4 regions of the Paenibacillus sp. FSL W8-0439 genome follow, and region 3 is predicted to be linked to each of the others. Evidence: riboswitches for the same ligand, from Rfam matches in the RefSeq annotation. Region 3 holds a riboswitch; each other region holds the start of a gene.
What was found. A riboswitch is a leader RNA that binds a small molecule or an ion and turns the genes downstream of it on or off. The one in region 3 is predicted to bind cyclic di-AMP.
Positions count from the first base shown of each region.

Region 1: it holds a riboswitch for cyclic di-AMP, as region 3 does, so the genes downstream of both, MKX36_RS19910 (TrkH family potassium uptake protein) here and MKX36_RS00140 (3D domain-containing protein) in region 3, are expected to answer to the same signal.
Region 2: it holds a riboswitch for cyclic di-AMP, as region 3 does, so the genes downstream of both, MKX36_RS00535 (C40 family peptidase) here and MKX36_RS00140 (3D domain-containing protein) in region 3, are expected to answer to the same signal.
Region 4: it holds a riboswitch for cyclic di-AMP, as region 3 does, so the genes downstream of both, MKX36_RS06350 (hypothetical protein) here and MKX36_RS00140 (3D domain-containing protein) in region 3, are expected to answer to the same signal.

Region 1 is NZ_JBBPAK010000001.1:4,623,312-4,628,166, forward strand. It holds gene MKX36_RS19900 (LysR family transcriptional regulator) at 1-743, shown strand, start outside; gene MKX36_RS19905 (potassium channel family protein) at 749-1,426, opposite strand; gene MKX36_RS19910 (TrkH family potassium uptake protein) at 1,445-2,785, opposite strand; cyclic di-AMP (ydaO/yuaA leader) riboswitch at 3,186-3,338, opposite strand; gene MKX36_RS19915 (CPBP family intramembrane glutamic endopeptidase) at 3,600-4,855, shown strand, end outside.
Region 2 is NZ_JBBPAK010000001.1:134,510-139,364, reverse strand. It holds gene MKX36_RS00550 (YwhD family protein) at 1-478, opposite strand, end outside; gene MKX36_RS00545 (M1 family metallopeptidase) at 603-2,615, shown strand; gene MKX36_RS00540 (hypothetical protein) at 2,627-3,454, shown strand; cyclic di-AMP (ydaO/yuaA leader) riboswitch at 3,731-3,868, shown strand; gene MKX36_RS00535 (C40 family peptidase) at 3,874-4,374, shown strand; gene MKX36_RS00530 (GNAT family N-acetyltransferase) at 4,677-4,855, shown strand, end outside.
Region 3 is NZ_JBBPAK010000001.1:27,668-32,522, forward strand. It holds gene MKX36_RS00130 (HD domain-containing protein) at 51-1,334, shown strand; gene MKX36_RS00135 (TatD family hydrolase) at 1,377-2,147, shown strand; cyclic di-AMP (ydaO/yuaA leader) riboswitch at 2,348-2,627, shown strand; gene MKX36_RS00140 (3D domain-containing protein) at 2,899-4,047, shown strand; gene rnmV (ribonuclease M5) at 4,194-4,739, shown strand; gene rsmA (16S rRNA (adenine(1518)-N(6)/adenine(1519)-N(6))-dimethyltransferase RsmA) at 4,747-4,855, shown strand, end outside.
Region 4 is NZ_JBBPAK010000001.1:1,489,042-1,493,896, forward strand. It holds gene MKX36_RS06335 (urease accessory protein UreF) at 1-263, opposite strand, end outside; tRNA gene MKX36_RS06340 (tRNA-Leu) at 526-608, shown strand; gene MKX36_RS06345 (glutathione peroxidase) at 758-1,243, opposite strand; cyclic di-AMP (ydaO/yuaA leader) riboswitch at 1,707-1,878, shown strand; gene MKX36_RS06350 (hypothetical protein) at 1,992-2,387, shown strand; gene kdpF (K(+)-transporting ATPase subunit F) at 2,571-2,648, shown strand; gene kdpA (potassium-transporting ATPase subunit KdpA) at 2,794-4,470, shown strand; gene kdpB (potassium-transporting ATPase subunit KdpB) at 4,523-4,855, shown strand, end outside.

The DNA of each region.
Region 1 (4,855 bases), 4.6 Mb from region 3:
AAATTACATCGACTGGCCGATTTGTATATACTTTCGCGCTGGAGCAACGGCAACGACAGCTTCGCTTCTTACAAAAGCTGTCCCAGCACAAAAATGAAGCCCAGAGCATGCTTACTCTGGGCGCCAGTCTCACGACACTCCAAACGACGCTGCCTACCCTCGTCGAAGCTTTCATGAGCAAGCATCCTCAGACTGAGCTAAAGCTGCTCACCGGCAAGACGCATGAAATCGTTGCCTTTGTACGCGACAAAAAAGCAGACGCCGGCGTTGTCGGGTCTGCCATTCATGAAGCTGGACTGCGTTGCATTCCGTTATTTGACGATCATTTGGAGCTAGTCGTCCCCATCGGACATGAATTAACTGTCAAGACAGGAACGGCTTCAATGAAGGACTTGCAAGGATTGCCGATGATTATTTTCTCCAAAGGAACCTGGTACCGCAGTCTGACGGATGACTTGTTCCAGCGTAGTGGCATTATGCCGGATATCCGCATGGAAATCGACTCCTTCGAGGCGATTGTACGCCTGCTTCCCACCTGCAAGGCATCCGCTTTGCTGCCCAAATCCTATTTGCGCAGCGAACTGCTGCGAGATAATGGACTTACTGCATTGTACTTGCCTGATTTGAAGGAGACACGCCGAACGACCTCCCTCATCTACTCAGAAACGGCCGATCTCGGCCCAACAGCACGACGCTGGATTAGCGAGACACGCGCATCGTTTGCAGGCTACCGTATGGTATAGAGGATTTAACCCTCTTCATTGACATTAACGACTTCATCCTCAAAGCGGCCGATATTGTCATTGGAGCCGATAATGACCATAATATCGTCTGCTTTCAGCCGATCCATAGCTGTCGGTGCGATCAAGATACCATTCGCCGTATGAAGCGCCACGATGCTGCAACCAAAGCGGGTGCGCGCATTTAATTCTGCCAACGTTTTGCCATTCAGACATGCAGGCACATTAAGTTCTACAATGCTGTATTCCTTGGACAGCTCCAAATAATCGAGCAGATTAGGCGTGACCAGCTGATGCGCTACTCGAATACCCATATCCCGTTCCGGATAAATGACTCGGTCCACCCCAAGCTTCTCTAACGCACGCCCATGCAGCACAGATATGGCTTTGGCTACGACTTTTCTCACACCCAGCTCCTTCAGCAAAATGGCGGTCAGGATGCTTACCTGAATATCATCACCAATCGCAACAATGCCGCAATCGAAATTACGTATGCCGAGTGACCGCAACGCATCCTCATCTGTAGCGTCCGCCACGACAGTATGTGTCAGAATCTCACTCATACTGTCCACAACATCCTCATTCCGATCAATGCCCAGCACCTCGCACCCCATATCCACCAATTGCAAAGCCAGGCTTGAGCCAAACCGTCCCAAGCCAATGACTACAAACTGCTGCGTTTTCATATCTACTCGAAAACTCCCTTACCCTATAATTATTTTACCTTCTGGATGACGATACAATTCCTTACCCTTTTTCGGTCCCAGTGCATAAGCTAGCGTGAGTGGACCCAGCCTGCCTGCAAACATCGTCAGAGTAATCACCAGCTTGCCTACAACTGTCAAATCAGGTGTAAGCCCCATGGACAGTCCTACCGTACCAAAGGCAGACACCGTCTCGAACAAGATCATCAGGAAATGATGATCTTCGGTTGCGGACAGAATCATCGTTACCCCAATCACGAACAGCAACCCCAGCAAGGTAATAGTCAAAGCCTTATAAATGCGTGCCTGCGCAAGTCGGTACCGGAACAGCACAATGTCTTCCCGTCCCCGCAGCATCGAAAACACCGCTCCAATGAGCAGAGCAAATGTAGTGGTCTTAATCCCGCCTCCAGTGGAGCCAGGCGAAGCCCCAATAAACATGAGTATGATGATAAAAAACTGCGTAGCCTGCCGCAAGCCTGCAATGTCCAGCGTGTTGGCACCTGCGGTGCGAGGGGTAACGGACTGGAATAAAGAACCCAGCAGTTTACCACCCCAATCAAGCGAGCCAAGCGTCTTCGGATTCGTAAACTCAAATACAAAAATGACAAGCGTCCCGACGACAATCAGAGCAGCTGTCATGCTGAGTACCACCTTGGTATGCAAGGACAGTCTCTTACGCTTGCGATAATCTGCCAGGTCAGACATCACTACAAAACCAATACCACCCGAAATAATGAGAAACATGGCTGTAAAATTAACAATCGGATCATATACATAACCTGTCAGGCTGCGAAATTCACCGAACAAATCAAAACCAGCGTTATTAAACATGGAAATGGCATGCCAGATTCCAAAATAAATCGCCCTGCCTACAGGCATATCAAATGACCAGCGAATCGAAAAAATAGCTGCACATACGCCCTCAATCATCAGCGAGTACCATAGCACCTTGCGGATCAATCCGACAATTCCTTCGACAGAGGTCTGATTCATCGCTTCTTGCAAAATAAGGCGCTCCCGCAAGGAAATCCGACGCTTGAACACCAGCGCGATCAAGGTAGCCATAGTCATAAAGCCAAGTCCGCCAATCTGAATCAGCGCAACGATGACAATTTGACCAAAGGTTGTAAAAAAGAGCCCTGTATCCTTAACGACAAGCCCAGTTACACAGGTCGCGGAAGCGGCAGTAAACAAAGCGTCTATAAACGCAAGTGGTTTTCCTGTTGTATTAGAAATGGGCAGCATTAACAATAAACTACCTATTAGAATGATAATGGCAAAGCCTGCAACGAATATTTGCGGTGGAGAAAGCCGAAGCCAGCTTGCATTGGGATTCATTTATTCATCACTTCTCCTCCTTGGTGAACTATGAGCATGGAGATCGCTCAGCTCATAAAATCACCAATTCTTTTCAGTTTCTTTTATAAATCAGAAAAGTATCCGCAAAGCGGGATACTTTTGCCTTTCAATACTCACTACACTTTATACGTAACTACCTCATGGAACGTTTGATGACTTTAAGGCGGGCAGCAGCGAAGCGGTCCATTTGAATCTGGAGAAGCGATAGCGCTCGCCTTTGACTCTGAATTTTACCCTTATCAAGGTCTAGAAAATCAAAAAAAATTCAGTGGCAACAGCGATTGGAAGATCAAATGGAACGCGCAGCGTCCTTAACTCAGCAAACTTTTATTCACACTTATACACACAAAAAAAGACACCGGAAAACCGAGTGCCTGACTTGGTTCCTGCCCACAGCCTACGAGGTTAGCTGACGGATTCGGGCAGCACAGTATGCCCTATTTACACTTCCGATCCATCAGGATCGGCTGTAAAATTCACCCCAGTAACATGGTTCCCCCGTTTTCTCACAGAAATTCGGCTTAAATGTATGTCATTACCCATATATTTCATAGGCATTGCCTCAAGATTATAATCCTTCTCTATCCAGATCACAAAACCGATTTCGCCGAAAAAACGTGAAATTGGCTTTAATTTGCGATTGGACATCGCTTAATCACAGCTTATCTAATTTTATTAAAACTTTAAAGTGCTTTCACTCTGTTTTCATGAATATCGCTGGTCTGTTGGCGGGAACCTGTGCAGTATGATATCTTTAATGGATGTTCTTATTTACAGATTAAGGAGGAAACTCATGAATCCTATCGGGAAACCGGTCGTGCTCACGGCCAACTTCAAAAAATTAGGCTTGCTGGGCGGGGTTGGCCTGATTTGCTTTTTTATCTTTCAATTGCTTATTCCCTCGCTTAGCAATCCAAGTCCGGAATCATTGATGAATGCAAAGGTCATCAGCAAACAAGAAGCGATCGTACACGCCTTGGACTTTGCCCGTTCCGAGCTGGGCTATACGGAATCACAGCCAGAGAAGCCTGTCGTGACCTATCAGGCTGAAACAGATTTGTACGGTTATTTATCCAGAGAAAAACTGCTTCAAGCGTACGATCGTACATGGAAAAAAAATTATCCTTATGAAACCTTTCGGGTTGATTTGCCTGATTCCTCAGCGAAGGGCAAGCTGCAAATTCATGTGGATTTATCCACTGGGAAGGTCGTTAGCTTTAAACGGATCACCTCCAGCACCAATTACACACAGGCTGATGTTTCTACAGATGAACAAGCACGAAGCAAGCTTGTACGTATAGCTGAGGGCGACATGACGCTTGAAGCCAAGGAACAGGCTGCAGCAAAATGGATCAAACGCTTTGGCTTTAAGCCATCGGAATTGAAGCTTGCGACCACTGAGGGGGAAGGTGGATTAAAATATACCGTGGACGAAAAGAAAATCGGCGCCTCGGTACTTACGCTGGCTTTTACCTTTGAAGATGGGGATGTTCGCTCGTTTACCCAAAGCTTTGCTGCCCCTTCATCCTATACCGACTATGTTAAAAATCAAACATACTGGGCGAATTGGATGACTTATGCGGGTTATGCCCTATTTAGCTTTGTCCTGGGCGTACTTGCCATTGTGTATGCGTCACTCACCCGACGACATACTTCATTTGTACGCGGTATTGTTCTGTCCATTGTTTATTTTATTGCTAGTATAGCTGGGACCATGAACATGCTGCCTTTATTACAAGCTGAAGCAGGCAGTAAGGGCATGCTTATATTTCTTATGGTATTCCAGGTCGGTGTTACCTTCTTCATGGCTGTAGCCCTCTACTTCTCCTTGGTTGGTGGTGACGGGCTTATGCGTCAGGTTGGACTAAATGCATGGCCACGGGCCAAAGAGCCGGGCTACGGGCTGTATGTGCTTCGCAGTATGTATGTCGGTTACTTGTGGGCCTTCATTTTACTCGGCGTACAATCCATTTTGTTCTTTGTATTGGAGCGTACATTTAATACATTCTCCACTACAGACGCCACGCAATCCCCTTACAATATGGCTTA
Region 2 (4,855 bases), 110 kb from region 3:
CAGGCGAAGCGTCCCACCATTCCTGATTATGCGAAATCAGCAGGCTTCTGAGCGCTGCTTTATCTTCGCTGCCGAGATCATCCAGCATGAAACGGCGTTTGAGTGCATAATCCATACGATTAACATGATCGGCAAGAATTTTCCAGCCGCGTTTGGCTTCGTCGTCAATCAGCATCTCGCAGGCCGTCGCGCCACCATACATACGTCCTTCGGGCGTACGGTCCACAGCTACCCATACCAGCCATACCTGGCGTCCGTTCGGTACGTCCTCTTTATTCGTAGAGAACTTGATTCCACGTTCTACTTTACTTTTGGCATGCATGGCACCGACATCAATTTTCGCCTCTCCGCGGTCAATGATGACCGGGGACATGCTATTCAGGTCGATTGAGCCTGCGCCGAAGCCCTTATGTTTACTCTTGCCACTGACAATATTCAGTGCAATCTGCTTTTTGCCGTCCGGTTGATTTTCACTCATGCGTCACTAGACCTCCAATTTCCGTCTTCACACTCATTCTACACTATAAATATTTTAACTAATAATCTCCCGAAAGCAAACATATACATGCTGTAGATGCTTGTCAACGGGAGGTATCCATTGTATGACCCCAGCACGCACCAAAATCGTTTTATTGTCCACACTAGCCCTCGGACTCCTCGCAGGGACGTTATGGTTTGCCTGGCAACCCCAATCGCAATCCGTCTCTCAGTCCGCAGGCAAACCACTATACGGCTCCGAGTCTGAGTCTGCGCTTGCGCCAAATATGGGCAAGCCTCTAGGGGCCAACATCATGCCCGATCTGCCCAAGAACCCTCCACAGCCCGCTTCAGAAATTCTCAGCAAACGGGTGGTGGAATATCACATTGATGTATCTCTGGAAAAAGGACGGGTTTTGCGAGGCACTGAGACACTGACCTGGAAGCATCCGGGTAAGAAAACTGTGAATGATCTGTATCTTCATCTATACCCGAATGCCTTCTCTTCCATGGAAACCACCTTTATGAAAGAATCCGGCGGAAAGCTGCGCGGAGACACCATGCCTAAGGACGGCTTTGGCTCCATGACGCTGACCGAACTAAAAACAGAAGACGGTTTATCTCTCATGCACCGCACTCAATATGTACAACCAGATGACGGTAACGCAAGCGACCGTTCGCTCATAAAGGTGCGTCTACCCAAGCCGGTACGAGGTGGCGAAGAAATCACACTATATATGAAGTTTGAAGTCAAACTGCCTGGCATTTTTGCTCGTATGGGTGCGACAGATGATTTTGTAATGGCTGGACAGTGGTTTCCAAAGCTCAGCGTCTATGAGACTGCAGGACAACGTGGACGCGCCGAAGAGGGCTGGAACCTCCATCAGTACCATGGCAACTCCGAGTTCTATGCCGACTTTGGAATTTACAGTATACGGATTCGGGTGCCTGAAACACACATCGTAGCAGCGACCGGTTTTCCCACCCGTGGTGCAGTACGACAGAACGGCCAGAAAATATATCAATTTTATGCCGATGATGTACACGATTTTGCCTGGTCTGCTTCACCCAACTTCGTAGCCGTAGAAGAACCTTTCTCTTCTACTGAGGTTCCTGGTGTCAAAATCAAGCTCTATCTGGACCCGTCCCATAAGGAACTCAAAGGACGTTACATGAGCGCAGCCAAGGCTGCCCTTTCGTACTACAGCAAATGGTACGGGCCTTATCCATATTCCACTCTATCCATCGTCGTTCCACCCAAAACAGGCAGTGGAGCCGGCGGCATGGAATATCCGACACTCATCACGGCCGCAGCTGCGGACCAACTGAATCCTGGCTATAATCTGGAACGGACGCTGGTTCATGAAATTGGGCATCAATATTTCTACGGAATGGTAGCCAACAATGAATTTGAGGAGCCTTGGCTGGATGAAGGCTTCACCTCCTATGCAGAGGAACGGCTCATGGAACAAGAGTATGGGCTTACCCCCAACTTGCCATTACAATCGGGACAGGTAGCTTCCCCACAGCCGCTAAACCGTGAGTCCTGGAAGTATGGATCGGCAGCTGAATATGCACAAAATGCCTACTCTCGAGGTAAATTAGTACTACGAGGTATTGAGCGTCAGGTGGGTATGAAAAAAATGGACCGGATTATGCGGACCTACGTCCAGACTTATCGATTCAAGCATCCTACCTCACAGGATTTTCAACATGTCGTGGAGAGAGTGACCGGACGATCATGGAGCCACTATTTTGAACAATATGTATATGACGGCCAGATGGCGGACTTTTCAGTCGATCGCATCATGAACCACAAGCTGGAGAATGGATACGAAGCAGTCGTGACGCTCAGCAAAAAAGGAGCAGATTATCCCAAAATCCCTGTTCAATTTACCTTCAAGGATGGCTCAACGATATTCAAGGCATGGGATGGTGCGGGCAAAAGTACAACTTTCCGACTCAAAAGCGCTTCCCCCGTGTCCTATGTGACTGTAGATCCTCTATACACTATTGCACTGGAGAACAAGCATATTAATAATAGCCTGAAAGCTGAATTGGATGAAAAACAACAAACCCGTTGGAGTGTAAGTGTAACCAAGCTGTTGGAGACACTGCTTGGAAGTCTGTCATGGTGAGGTGTCTATAGATGCGGACTGTTATAAAAGAAGGCTGGGCGCTGGTACGCATACGCTTTTATATCGTTATCATTTTATTTCTGTATCGTTTGCTGTGGGGAGTATTTCTCTATAGGCTGGTACAGTCTGCCGTTATCCCGCTGCTGCTACGTTATCCTGATCAGAGCCAAAACGAACTGGGAAAGACCTTGTTTTGGATGGAGGGACAGATCGCCTTGATGGACAGCCGGGAAGTACATGTGTACTTGTGGATATTACTAGGGGCGACCGTACTGCGCATACTAATCACTCCCTTCATTAGAGCTGGCATATATCAAAGCCTGCATACCGATGCGTCTGAACCGCAAAGCCTGTCCTTCTTCAAGGGGATGAAACGCCACGGTATGTCATCGCTATTGTATTACATCATCGAGTTGGGTTTGCTGCTGCTTCCCGCCTTTTGGGTGGTACCGAGACTCTATCCTATTGTAGTAGGAACGTTGCAATCTTCCTCTTACCTGCTACATTTGTTGCCCTATGCCATGGGGTGGATAGCTTACGGTTGGGTCATTCGGCAGTGCATCCTGTATATGCAGCTGGGCACTGTCAGTGGTCACACCATACTATCCTCCCTGCTCGCCTTCTTTCGCCAGCTTCTTCCGGCTGTTGGTGTATCCCTGTTGCTCGGTACTTGTGTGTTGCTAGTTTTCGGTCTATTTGGCACCGTGGCGATGATTTGGACCGGTATGTTGGCACTGATTCTCCAACAATCGTATCATTTTGTTACCAGTCTGGTCAGGCTGTGGCATATCAGTTCACAGTATCGGCTATGGCACATCGATATCTCCAGCAGAGGCTAACCCCTCACAATATCCTCTCTTCTGTATTTTCAGCTGTCGAAAAAACTTTTTTCTTTCCCGTGCAAACGGCACATAACTGAATACTGTTAACAGAATCTGTTCCTAGAGCGTTAGGAACAGATTTTTTTTGTAACTTTTTGCGATGAAACATTTGCCAAAGCCTGCTGTCTTTGTTACAATAATCGCAGTGAACTGATAGTAACAACTTTGTAATCTTTATTGTAACCTTTATCTTAAAAACATCGTTGTCGTGAATACTGCTCTCCAAGGTGCACATCTTAAGTTAAGCCTAATTCCTGGCACCTAGGAAGCGGGGGAACCAGTTTGGGTGAATTGATCTCGCAACAGAGTGGTCATAGGGGAACCTTCTACCGAATCCTTAAGCTAACCTCGCAGGCATTGGAAGGGGTATATTTTTTTTGAAGAAGAAGCTAACGATCGCAGCCATGGGTCTCGCCATTGCCTTTACATCTTTTACATTCGGTGGCAGCAGTGCATTTGCAGACTCTAAGATGGACCAGGTCATCCAAGATGCCAAAGGAACGAACTACAGAAGCGGAGGCACTACACTCGAGGGATTCGATTGCTCCGGCTTCACAATGTATGTATTCAACAAACTGGGAATTAAACTGCCGCATCAATCTGGATCACAATTCAAAATGGGTTCTTCTGTATCCCGCGATGAAATGAGACCAGGCGACCTGGTGTTCTTCAACACCACAGGAAGAGGCGTTTCCCATGTAGGTATCTTCGTAGGTGAAGGGAAATTCGCCCACTCCTCGACTTCACGTGGTGTAGTAGTTAGCTCACTGAACGAAAATTATTACGCTAACCGTTATGTCGGTGCAAAAAGAATTATGAGCACAGACGCTTACCATTCTGTAGCTTCAGATATTCCTGATGACGACAACGTAGAATAACTACCGCACAGCAAGCTAACCCTAGCCGCAATTTGATTCTGGCCGGAATCGAATTGCGGTTTTTTATGTCCACTACATCGCAATGATTATCATTACTGACGAACTGACACCTCAAAAGGTTTCAATTTTAGCGAACATCGTCGGTTTTACCGTCACCGCTGGGGGAGCATATGAGCAGTAAATCCTTCTTATTGAATGTATACCCGACTTAGGTAAGAAATAAACACGCTTGCCATTCTCCTACAACTTGTCTACAATCTGTGGTTAATGATTGAAGTACCTGCATAAGGAGGAATGGAAAAGTGCCGGCCTCAATATCCAACTACCGGATCGTACCGATGGACGAGCATCAAGCGGCTGAAATCTGTGAGTGGCGCTATGATCCCCCCTACAACATATACGGCTGGCTTCCCTGGGAACAAATGAAGGCACTTGAAGTCGAATTTGGAAGTCCCACGCTTCGCCAAGAGCAATATGTTGC
Region 3 (4,855 bases):
ATTTTATTGTATTTTAATCCATTATTCCGAATATTAAAGGAGCTGATATCTTGCACCAGCCACTCAGTGAAGAAAAAGTTTTTAAGGACCCGGTACATAATTACATCCATGTTCAGGATACTGCGATATGGCGATTGATCAATACGCCGGAGTTCCAACGTTTACGACGCATTCGGCAGTTAGGCACATCTTATCTTACGTTTCATGGAGCGGAGCATAGCCGGTTTTCACATTCACTGGGCGTATACGAGATTACGAGACGCATCATTTCCCAATTTGAACGTGGAGACTTTCCCGACTGGCCAAAGGAAGAAAGACTGGTTGCTCTGTGTGCTGCTTTGTTGCACGATGTGGGGCACGGTCCATTTTCTCATTCCATTGAAGAAGCCTTTCATATGAACCATGAGGATTGGACATGCCGCATTGTACTGGGCGACACGAAGATTAACGCTGTGCTACGGCAAGTGGATGAGATGCTGCCCCACAAAGTCGCGGCGGTTATAGCCAAAACGTATGATAAGCCGATTGTTGTCAACCTGGTAACAAGTCCGCTCGATGCTGACCGTATGGATTATTTGTTGCGGGATGCTCATTCGACAGGTGTTAACTACGGAACGATTGATTTGGATCGTATTTTACGTTTGTTGCGTCCTCATAATGGGAGAATTGTCGTAAAAGAGTCGGGTATGCATGCTGTAGAGGATTATCTAATGTCACGCTATCAGATGTACTGGCAAATTTATTTCCATCCTGTAACACGCAGCTCGGAAATCCTGTTACGTAAAATTTTTAAGAGAGCAAAGGAATTGTTCAAAAACGGATATGAGTTTGGTTTTCTGCTTGATCCGCTGCCCGATCTGTTAAAAGGAGAACTAACAGTGGAGCAGTATTTGATGCTGGATGAGTCTTTGATTCAGACGGTATTTGGCCAATGGAAACGAGAAAAGGATGAAATTTTAAGTGATTTGAGTAGCCGTTTTATGGATCGTAGATTGTATAAATATGTAGAGATTGAAAATATGGATACAGATACCGTTGACCATATTCGAGAGGCTTTGAAAGAGGCTGGATTGCATCCTGAATATGATCTTGAAATTGATTTTCCAACAGATCTTCCTTATGATGTGTTTCGGCAGGGCGGCTCAACGGACAACCAGATTTTACTGCTTGGACGTCAGGGCGAGGTGCGGGAAATATCCGAAGTTTCGGAAATTGTGCGCTCAATAAGTGGCATTCACCGAGGAAAATATCACATGTATTTTCCCCAAAATAAATTGAATGGGGTAAAAGACAGGCTTCCTGCCGAAATAAGGAATTATTTTGTCAAACAATAGACAAATATATAGAAATGTAAGTAAAAAAAGGAGATGAAAACCTTGGATTTATTCGACACTCATACTCACCTGGATGCCCCACAATTTGACGAAGACCGTGAAGAAGTTATAGCACGTGCTGTCGAATCAGGAGTAACACGGATGATCAATATCGGATTTAATCGTGAGACCATTCCATCCACCATGAAGCTGGCTGAGACGTATGATTTTATTTATGCGGCCGTTGGATGGCATCCGCAGGATGCCATTACAATGCAGGAGGGGGATTTAGAATGGATTGCATCGTTATGCAGTCATAAAAAGGTTGTAGCGATCGGAGAGATCGGTCTGGATTACTATTGGGATACATCACCAAAGGATGTACAGCAGCGGGTGCTTCGAAACCAAATTGGTCTGGCACGTGAGCTCAACATGCCAATTGTTATCCATAACCGGGATGCGCATGAAGATATTGTGAGAATTTTACGTGAGGAAAAGGCGAGCGAGATTGGCGGAGTTATGCACTCCTTTTCTGGGAGCTGGGAGACCGCTAAAATGGTGCTGGATATGGGCTTTCACCTTTCCTTTGGCGGGCCCATAACGTTCAAAAATGCCAAGCAGCCAAAAGAGGTACTGGCCCAGGTTCCGCTGGATCGTCTGCTGATTGAAACGGACGCGCCATACTTGACGCCTCATCCGTTTCGCGGGAAGCGAAATGAGTCGGCCCATGTGAGATTGGTGGCAGAGGCAGCTGCCCAAATTAAGGGAATTAGAGTGGAGGAATTGGTATCCATTACGACCCAAAATGCTTTGGAACGATTTGACATTCAGTGAAAAAGCGAAGAAATCAATCAAAATAAAGAGATAGACGGAGCTAATTATGATTTTGTTGCAGGAAACTCAAGAATATTACAATTTTTTAACCGAATATTTTAAAAAATGTACTTGAAACCTGCTTTACAACATGCATGTAAACAGGATATCATCTTTTCAGTGAATTGTTGTTGAGTGTAAACATCAACAAATCATTTCATGAACCAGTCTCGCTGAGTCCCTTTTGCAGGGAACGGGGGAACCGATATGGCTTACAGTACGTCCGGCGTATGTGCAAGAGAGAATGTCTCTTCAGCAGCCGGCTCAACCGAAATTCATTTCCCGAATGGGATGAACAGGTAGAGAAGCCGTATTTCGATTTCTTTCTGGGTCTTCGGGGTGAATGTGAAGGCGACCGCCATGAGCGGTTGACCTAAGCTAGGGCGACTCTCTACGTCCGAACCCGACAGCTAACCCCGTAAGCGTAACAAGAGAGAAGCCATCTCGTGCATGAGTTTTCCCGCATATTCACACATGTCGGAAGCCACGAAAGAGCTCTCTAGTCTCTTTCTTTGGCTTTTTTTGTTGTGAATAAAAGAAAATCTGTCATCATACTGTGGTTAAACAGGGGAGGACAGCATGCCGCGAAGACGGGTACATGGTGCAGGACAGTCGCAGTACGGGCTTGTCTTGTAGAAAATCTGTTATAGTCACGTCAACGATCAACTATGTCTTACTCCAGACGGCGGGCTATGTAAGGAGGACGGAGGAAATGGGCATTTTCCGAAAAGAGGAGACCCATGAGTCACGCTCATCCAGCATGTCTTACGTATTACGTTGGAAGCAAGAGAATGTGCGCCAGGCTGCTTTGGTTGCTATTTTTCTAATCGCACTAACGATTATGATTTCAATTCTGATGTACACGCAATCTAAAAAACAAGTCTTTTTTGTCATCGATGGTAAGGCATCTGCGGTAGAAACCCGGGAATCCAAGCTCCAAGATTTGCTCAATGAGCATTCTATTTCACTTCAGCCGCATGATACAATTTCCATGCCGCTAAATGGGGCAGTACAGGATGGGGATCGCGTAGTCATTAAACGTGCCAATCAGGTTAAAGTATCCTCAGGCAATAAGACGAAAAAGCTGTACACAACAGAAAATACAGTAGAGGGTGCCATTCGCACTTCGGGCTATAAATTATCATCAACGGATAAAGTTTACCCTGCGTTGGATGCCTCTGTTTCAGCTAACATGGACATAAAAATCGTCCGTGTGAAGAAACAGCAGGTCGAACAGAAAAAACAAGTGCCTTATCAGGTCATCAAAACGGCAGATCCAAGTCTCTATAAAGGCGATAATCGAGTCATTCAAAGTGGCAAATCGGGTGTGGTAGTCCAGCATGTTCAAAAAGTATACCATGATGGAAAGTTGGTATCCAAACAGCTGGTCAACAAGGAAGTCGCACAGAATCGTGTGGATAAGGTAATTGCGGTAGGAACGAAGAAGAAACCGGTCGTTCTAGCTGCTTCCATCGGCCCTAAAGATGCGGTTAAGGCTACAAAGGTTAGTTCGGGCAGTGCTGTCCGTAAAGCAGGTATTAATTTTAATTATAGAAAAGTTTTACAAAATGTCTCCATGACGGCGTATTCCGCACAGGAGCCAGGTATCGGTACACGTACCGCCTCCGGCACGCGTGTCACGGAAGGACGCACCATCGCTGTCGATCCGAGTGTAATCCCAATCGGGTGGTGGGTGTATATTGAAGGGGTGGGCTTCCGCCGTGCGGAGGATACCGGTGGCGCGATTAAAGGCCACAAAATCGATGTGTATTATGAGAGTTTGAGCCGGGCCAACCAATTTGGTCGTAAGCACGGTAAAACCGTATATGTTATCGGACCTGTAAAGCCGGAAATCAACTAAAACAGGTTGTGTATGTTGAGGACAATGCGATAGTATTAACAACATAGTTATGCCATGCTAAGAAGAGGATACCCTCTTCTTATTTTGTTTTCAAAAGCAGGGAAAGATAAATATATGTTGCTGTGTAGCAGTGGAGGGAAACGAAGATGATCAAGGAAGTGATCGTGGTGGAAGGCCGGGATGATACGGTAGCCATTCGCCGTGCTGTCGAAGCAGATACGATAGAAACTGGCGGTTCAGCCATTAATAAAATGACGCTGCGGAAAATTGCATTGGCGCAGGAACGGCGGGGGGTCATTATTTTAACTGATCCCGATCATGCAGGGGAGCGTATCCGTAAAATCATCGCCTCCAAGGTACCAGGCTGCAAGCAGGCTTTTATACCTGAGGCAGAGGCGACGCGCAAAGGGGATATTGGCGTAGAGAATGCCTCCCCGGAAGCCATCAGACACGCTCTCGCGCGGGTACATACGACAGTGGAAGGTGCCGAACCGCTGATTGAATGGGCGGACCTGATTGACGCTGGACTTATTACCCATCCCAATGCTGCTGCACGCCGTATGGCCTTGGGGAATGTACTGGGTATTGGCTATTGTAACGGAAAGCAGCTACATAAGCGGCTCTCTGTATTTCAGATCAGCCGTGAGGAATTTGCCAGTGCGCTGGCACAAATCGAAAGTGAAGGATTGTGATATCCGTATGACAGGGATTCAAGATATAGCAACACCGCGGCGTACGAAGGAAATTATTCAAAAGCACGGTTTTTCGTTCAAAAAGAGCTTGGGACAAAACTTTTTGATTGATCAAA
Region 4 (4,855 bases), 1.5 Mb from region 3:
TGCGAGGAAGGATGTTGGGTGTGCAACATTTTATCAATAAGGGCGATCCGCCAACCGTCATTCTGCTGGATGGCTGCATACAGACTTTTAATGGCCATGCCGTCAAGGGTTGTGATTTGAGGATACCAATCGTCTCGCATGTAATGTTTCAGATCCTGAAGACTGTTCAGGTGTTCGGCGCGGAAACGCTCCTCCAATCCGTAGAAACGGGTGAAACCACCAATAGGTAAGGAAGGGTCCAACAATAATGCGTAGTTTAGCAACCGGTTACCTTTATGCAGGACGGTTCGCCTCCTTGAAGTGAATATTTGTGTGATGTTATTTGACTTGAATATTGATTTGTAATAAGAAATCGAACATTTATGTAATATATTTTTACACTTACAGCTCTATTGTGTCAAATTAAATAATTTTATTGCTTATATATGTTATATAAAGTTACATTAAAAATAATTATAATATTCTTGTTTACAAATTGTTGCTGAGAGAGTATAATAAATCTGTTGCCTCAATACATTATGACATGCGGTCGTGGTGGAATGGCAGACACGCTATCTTGAGGGGGTAGTGGGCGTACGCCCGTGGAGGTTCGAGTCCTCTCGACCGCATTATATGCAGTACCCAGTTGAAAAAGCATCCTGACACGTTTTACGTGAAGGGATGCTTTTTTTGTTAAATACTTTTCGTCATATCCTCCCGTCACAGAAGCGGTCGTATGGACAACGGACCGCTCGTTAACTGTAATGCATAAAGATTGTCAGTTTTTCTGCAAAAGCTTCTTAATATCTCCTACAAGCTTGTCTGGAGTGGTTTGCGGCGCATAACGCTTAAATACGTTACCTTCTCGTGTAATTAAGAATTTAGTAAAATTCCATTTGATCGCTTTGGAGCCTAATACGCCTGGAGCAGTGTGGGTCAGGTAGCGAAATAGAGGATGTGCCTGATCACCGTTAACATCTGTCTTGGCGAACATGGGAAAAGTCACTCCGTAATTGAGTTGGCAAAACTCGGAGATCTCCTCGCTGGAACCCGGCTCTTGTTTGGCGAACTGGTTGCTGGGAAATCCCAAAATTTCGAGCCCCTGTTCATGATACTGGTCATATAGCTCTTGTAGCGCCTTGTACTGGGGGGTTAACCCACATTTGCTGGCAGTATTCACGATAAGAAGAACTTTCCCTTCGTATGTGGATAACGGAATTTGTGCCCCTTGTAGGGTCTGTGCATCATATTTATATACGCTCATGATATCCCTCCTAATTCAATATTCTACAATTAAATTGTGAACAATTCAACAAGGGGTTGCAAGTCCAGAAGAGTCTACAGACATTGTGCATTGTAAAATCGTCTTTTGTTCAAAACGGTAAATCGCACTTCAAATGGAGCAAATTGAGGTGTTTCTTCTTATAAAAGAGGGTTCATTCGATAATTATCTAGTACATATAGCGCATTTTCTTTCTTTTTTATAAATAAAGGGCAACCGTACCATACCCTACGCCAATATTGACATGCCTTTCATTTTCAAAAAGAGGTGAAATACAGAGTTTTAGAGAGATACGAGAAGCATAGGTTGGTTGTAAGCGTTATCCTTAATCTTCTATGCTCTAAAGGGTGATTTATAGCCTTGCCGTTGAGCTTTACAGTCTTCCTTGCACGGGTGTATGATTCAAGACGTAATTTCAAATTAACAACAATGAAGCAACAACGAATTGTCTAAAGCGCTGAATTTTGCAGTTGCAAAAGCGGGGGAACCAACGAGTATATACGGCTTTGCAAGCCGTGTGTCTCATGGGGTGAATTTTCCGGCCAAGTGCCGTAAATAGGGCGACTCTCACGTCCGAATCCGACAGCTAACCTCGTAAGCGTACAGGGAGAGGCAACAAACCGCCGTGTGCAGCCATGGTTTATTTTATCATGGAATGTATGAAGCCGGAGGAAGCCTTTTTCCTTCGGCTTCTTTTTGTTGTCTTTTTATACCGGGAGAGGAGCTACTGATGGAAGGTCGGTTAATTATTGTCACTGCACCGAATGAAGCGGGCAGAAGTTTTGTGAAATTGCTTATGTTCAAAAAATTGGCGTTTGCAGTTCTCACAAATAGCACCCAGGAGGAACGACAGCTCAAAAAAATGGGTGTGGAGCACATTGTGCGCATCAATACGATGCAAGCGGGAAAATGGAATTTTCCTAAAAAAGAAATTGGTAGTGTGTATTTGTTTGAAAACAGCTTGAATCTAACTTGCCGTTTCCTGCAAATATGTCGGCCACTAACATCAGAATTGATCTATGTTATTACGCACGGCTGTAATCCACAAGGAATTTATCGGGGATTGGGAGCGGACCATGTGATCTACACATTGAACGGAGAGGTGGGTTTCCTGCTGAACGGATAAGCACTTATAACATAGCTGGTTTATGATTTTATGATGGAATCAAAAGGGCAATCTGAAAAGCGATACGGAGGGTATGAACATGATGGATTTATACATGCTGCTCGTAATGGCTGTGAGTTATGGAGTGATACTGCTGTTTGTACGCTGGTGTGATGCGCAGACCTCAAAAGGAGGGCGAAGAGGATGATCGTTGTGCTAGGACTTACGGCTATTGTGTTCGTGTATTTAATCTACGCACTCCTGAATCCTGAAAAATTCTAGTCAACTATAGGATCGAGCAGGCGGGAACAGCAGATCAAGAATGCAGCATCAGAGATGCAGATTTTCGCAAACGTGTGCACTCAATGGATGGTCTGAATCAGGTCTGTTGTTCCAAATGCAGGAGCATTTTAAGGAGGAATAGAGGATGGAGCTACTGCAAATTGGGATTGTGATCATCATATTGTTGCTCTTGGTAAAGCCGATGGGCACCTATATGTATCACGTATTCTCGAATGAACCGAATCGGACGGATCGGATTTTTGGTGGAACGGAAAAGCTGATTTATAAGGCTGTAGGCTTGAAGAAACAGGACAGCATGCATTGGACCACGTACGCTATGAGTTTCATTGCAACCAATGTGGTGCTTGTGGGGATCAGCTACCTGCTATTGCGCTTGCAGGCTATACTTCCGGGCAATCCGGTTGGGAACAGTAATATGGAAGCATCATTGGCATTTAATACAGTAATCAGCTTTATGACCAATACGAATCTCCAACATTACAGCGGAGAAAGCGGGCTTACGTATCTGACGCAGATGGCGTTCGTCACGATGATGATGTTTACTTCGGCTGCTTCGGGGTTTTCGGTTGCTGCGGCTTTTATGAGGGGATTGACGCGGCGCGGTGAAGGGCTGGGTAATTTTTTTCAAGATTTTATTAAAGCCAACATACGGATTTTCCTGCCGCTTGCCTTTGTACTTACGCTGGTGCTGGTGGGATTAAAAGTACCACAGACGCTACAACCCACGGCGGATATTACGACTTTAAGTGGTACACAGCAGCAGATTGCTATGGGACCCATTGCCTCATTGGAATCCATCAAGCATTTGGGCACGAACGGGGGCGGTTTTGCGGGAGCTAATTCTGCACATCCTTTTGAAAATCCAAATCCTTGGACGAACGTACTGGAAATTTTGGCAATGTGGGTAATGCCGGCTTCGCTGCCGTATACATTTGGATTGTTTGCCCGTAATCGCAAGCAGGGCTGGATTATTTTCAGCTCGATGATGGTCTTGTTCCTTATTTTTCTATCCATAACGTATGTGTCGGAGAAAACAGGTAATCCGTTAATCCAGGCACTGGGTATGGATGCATCTCAGGGAAGCATGGAAGGGAAAGAAGTTCGTTTCGGTATTGGCCAATCGGCATTATTCACTGCGGTCACAACGGCGGCAACGACAGGTTCGGTCAATAATATGCATGATACATTGACCCCGCTAGGTGGTATGGCTGCTTTGGGAGAAATGATGCTAAACGTCATTTTTGGCGGCAAGGGCGTCGGGCTGATGAATATGCTGATGTATGCGATTCTGGGAGTGTTTATATGCGGACTGATGGTCGGAAGAACCCCGGAATTTATGGGTAGGAAAATTGAAGGCAAGGAAATGAAACTGATTGCAATTGCTATTTTGGTACATCCGTTTCTTATTCTTGCTCCCACTGCGCTTGCGTTTATGAGTCATTGGGGATATGATGCGGTCTCTAACCCCGGATATCACGGGTTGACTCAGGTGCTCTATGAATATGCATCATCTGCGGCAAATAACGGCTCGGGATTTGAAGGTCTTTCGGATAACAACGTGTTTTGGAACGTTACAACAGGAGCGGTTATGTTCTTTGGACGATATGTATCCATGATTGCATTGCTGGCTGTGGCGGCTTCGTTGAATGCCAAAGCGCCGACCCCGGTGACGATGGGTACACTGCGCACGGACAACAAGCTGTTTGGAGCCATCCTAATCGGAGTGGTCCTGTTGATTGGTGCGTTAACCTTTTTGCCGGTGATCGTACTGGGTCCTGTAGCTGAATTTTTGACCATGTGATGAAGAATGAGCATAGAAGGAAAATGAGAATGGATGAACGGGGTGCTTGATCATGAAGGAACAACGCAAACGCATGCTGGATAGAAGCATCTTGAAGCAGGCGGTCAAGGATAGCTTTATCAAATTAAATCCGATGATCATGATGAAAAATCCTGTCATGTTCGTCGTGGAGATCGGCACATTGGTCGTACTGCTCATGCTGCTGCTTCCCGGTTATTTTGGAACCGGCAAGGAAATGGGCTTTAACTTGGCTGTATTTATTATTTTGTTGTTCACGCTGCTTTTTGCTAACTTTGCTGAAGCGCTCGCGGAGGGACGGGGGAAAGCACAAGCAGCTTCCTTGAAAAAATCCAAGCAGGACTCACAAGCTAATAAGCTCGTCGGG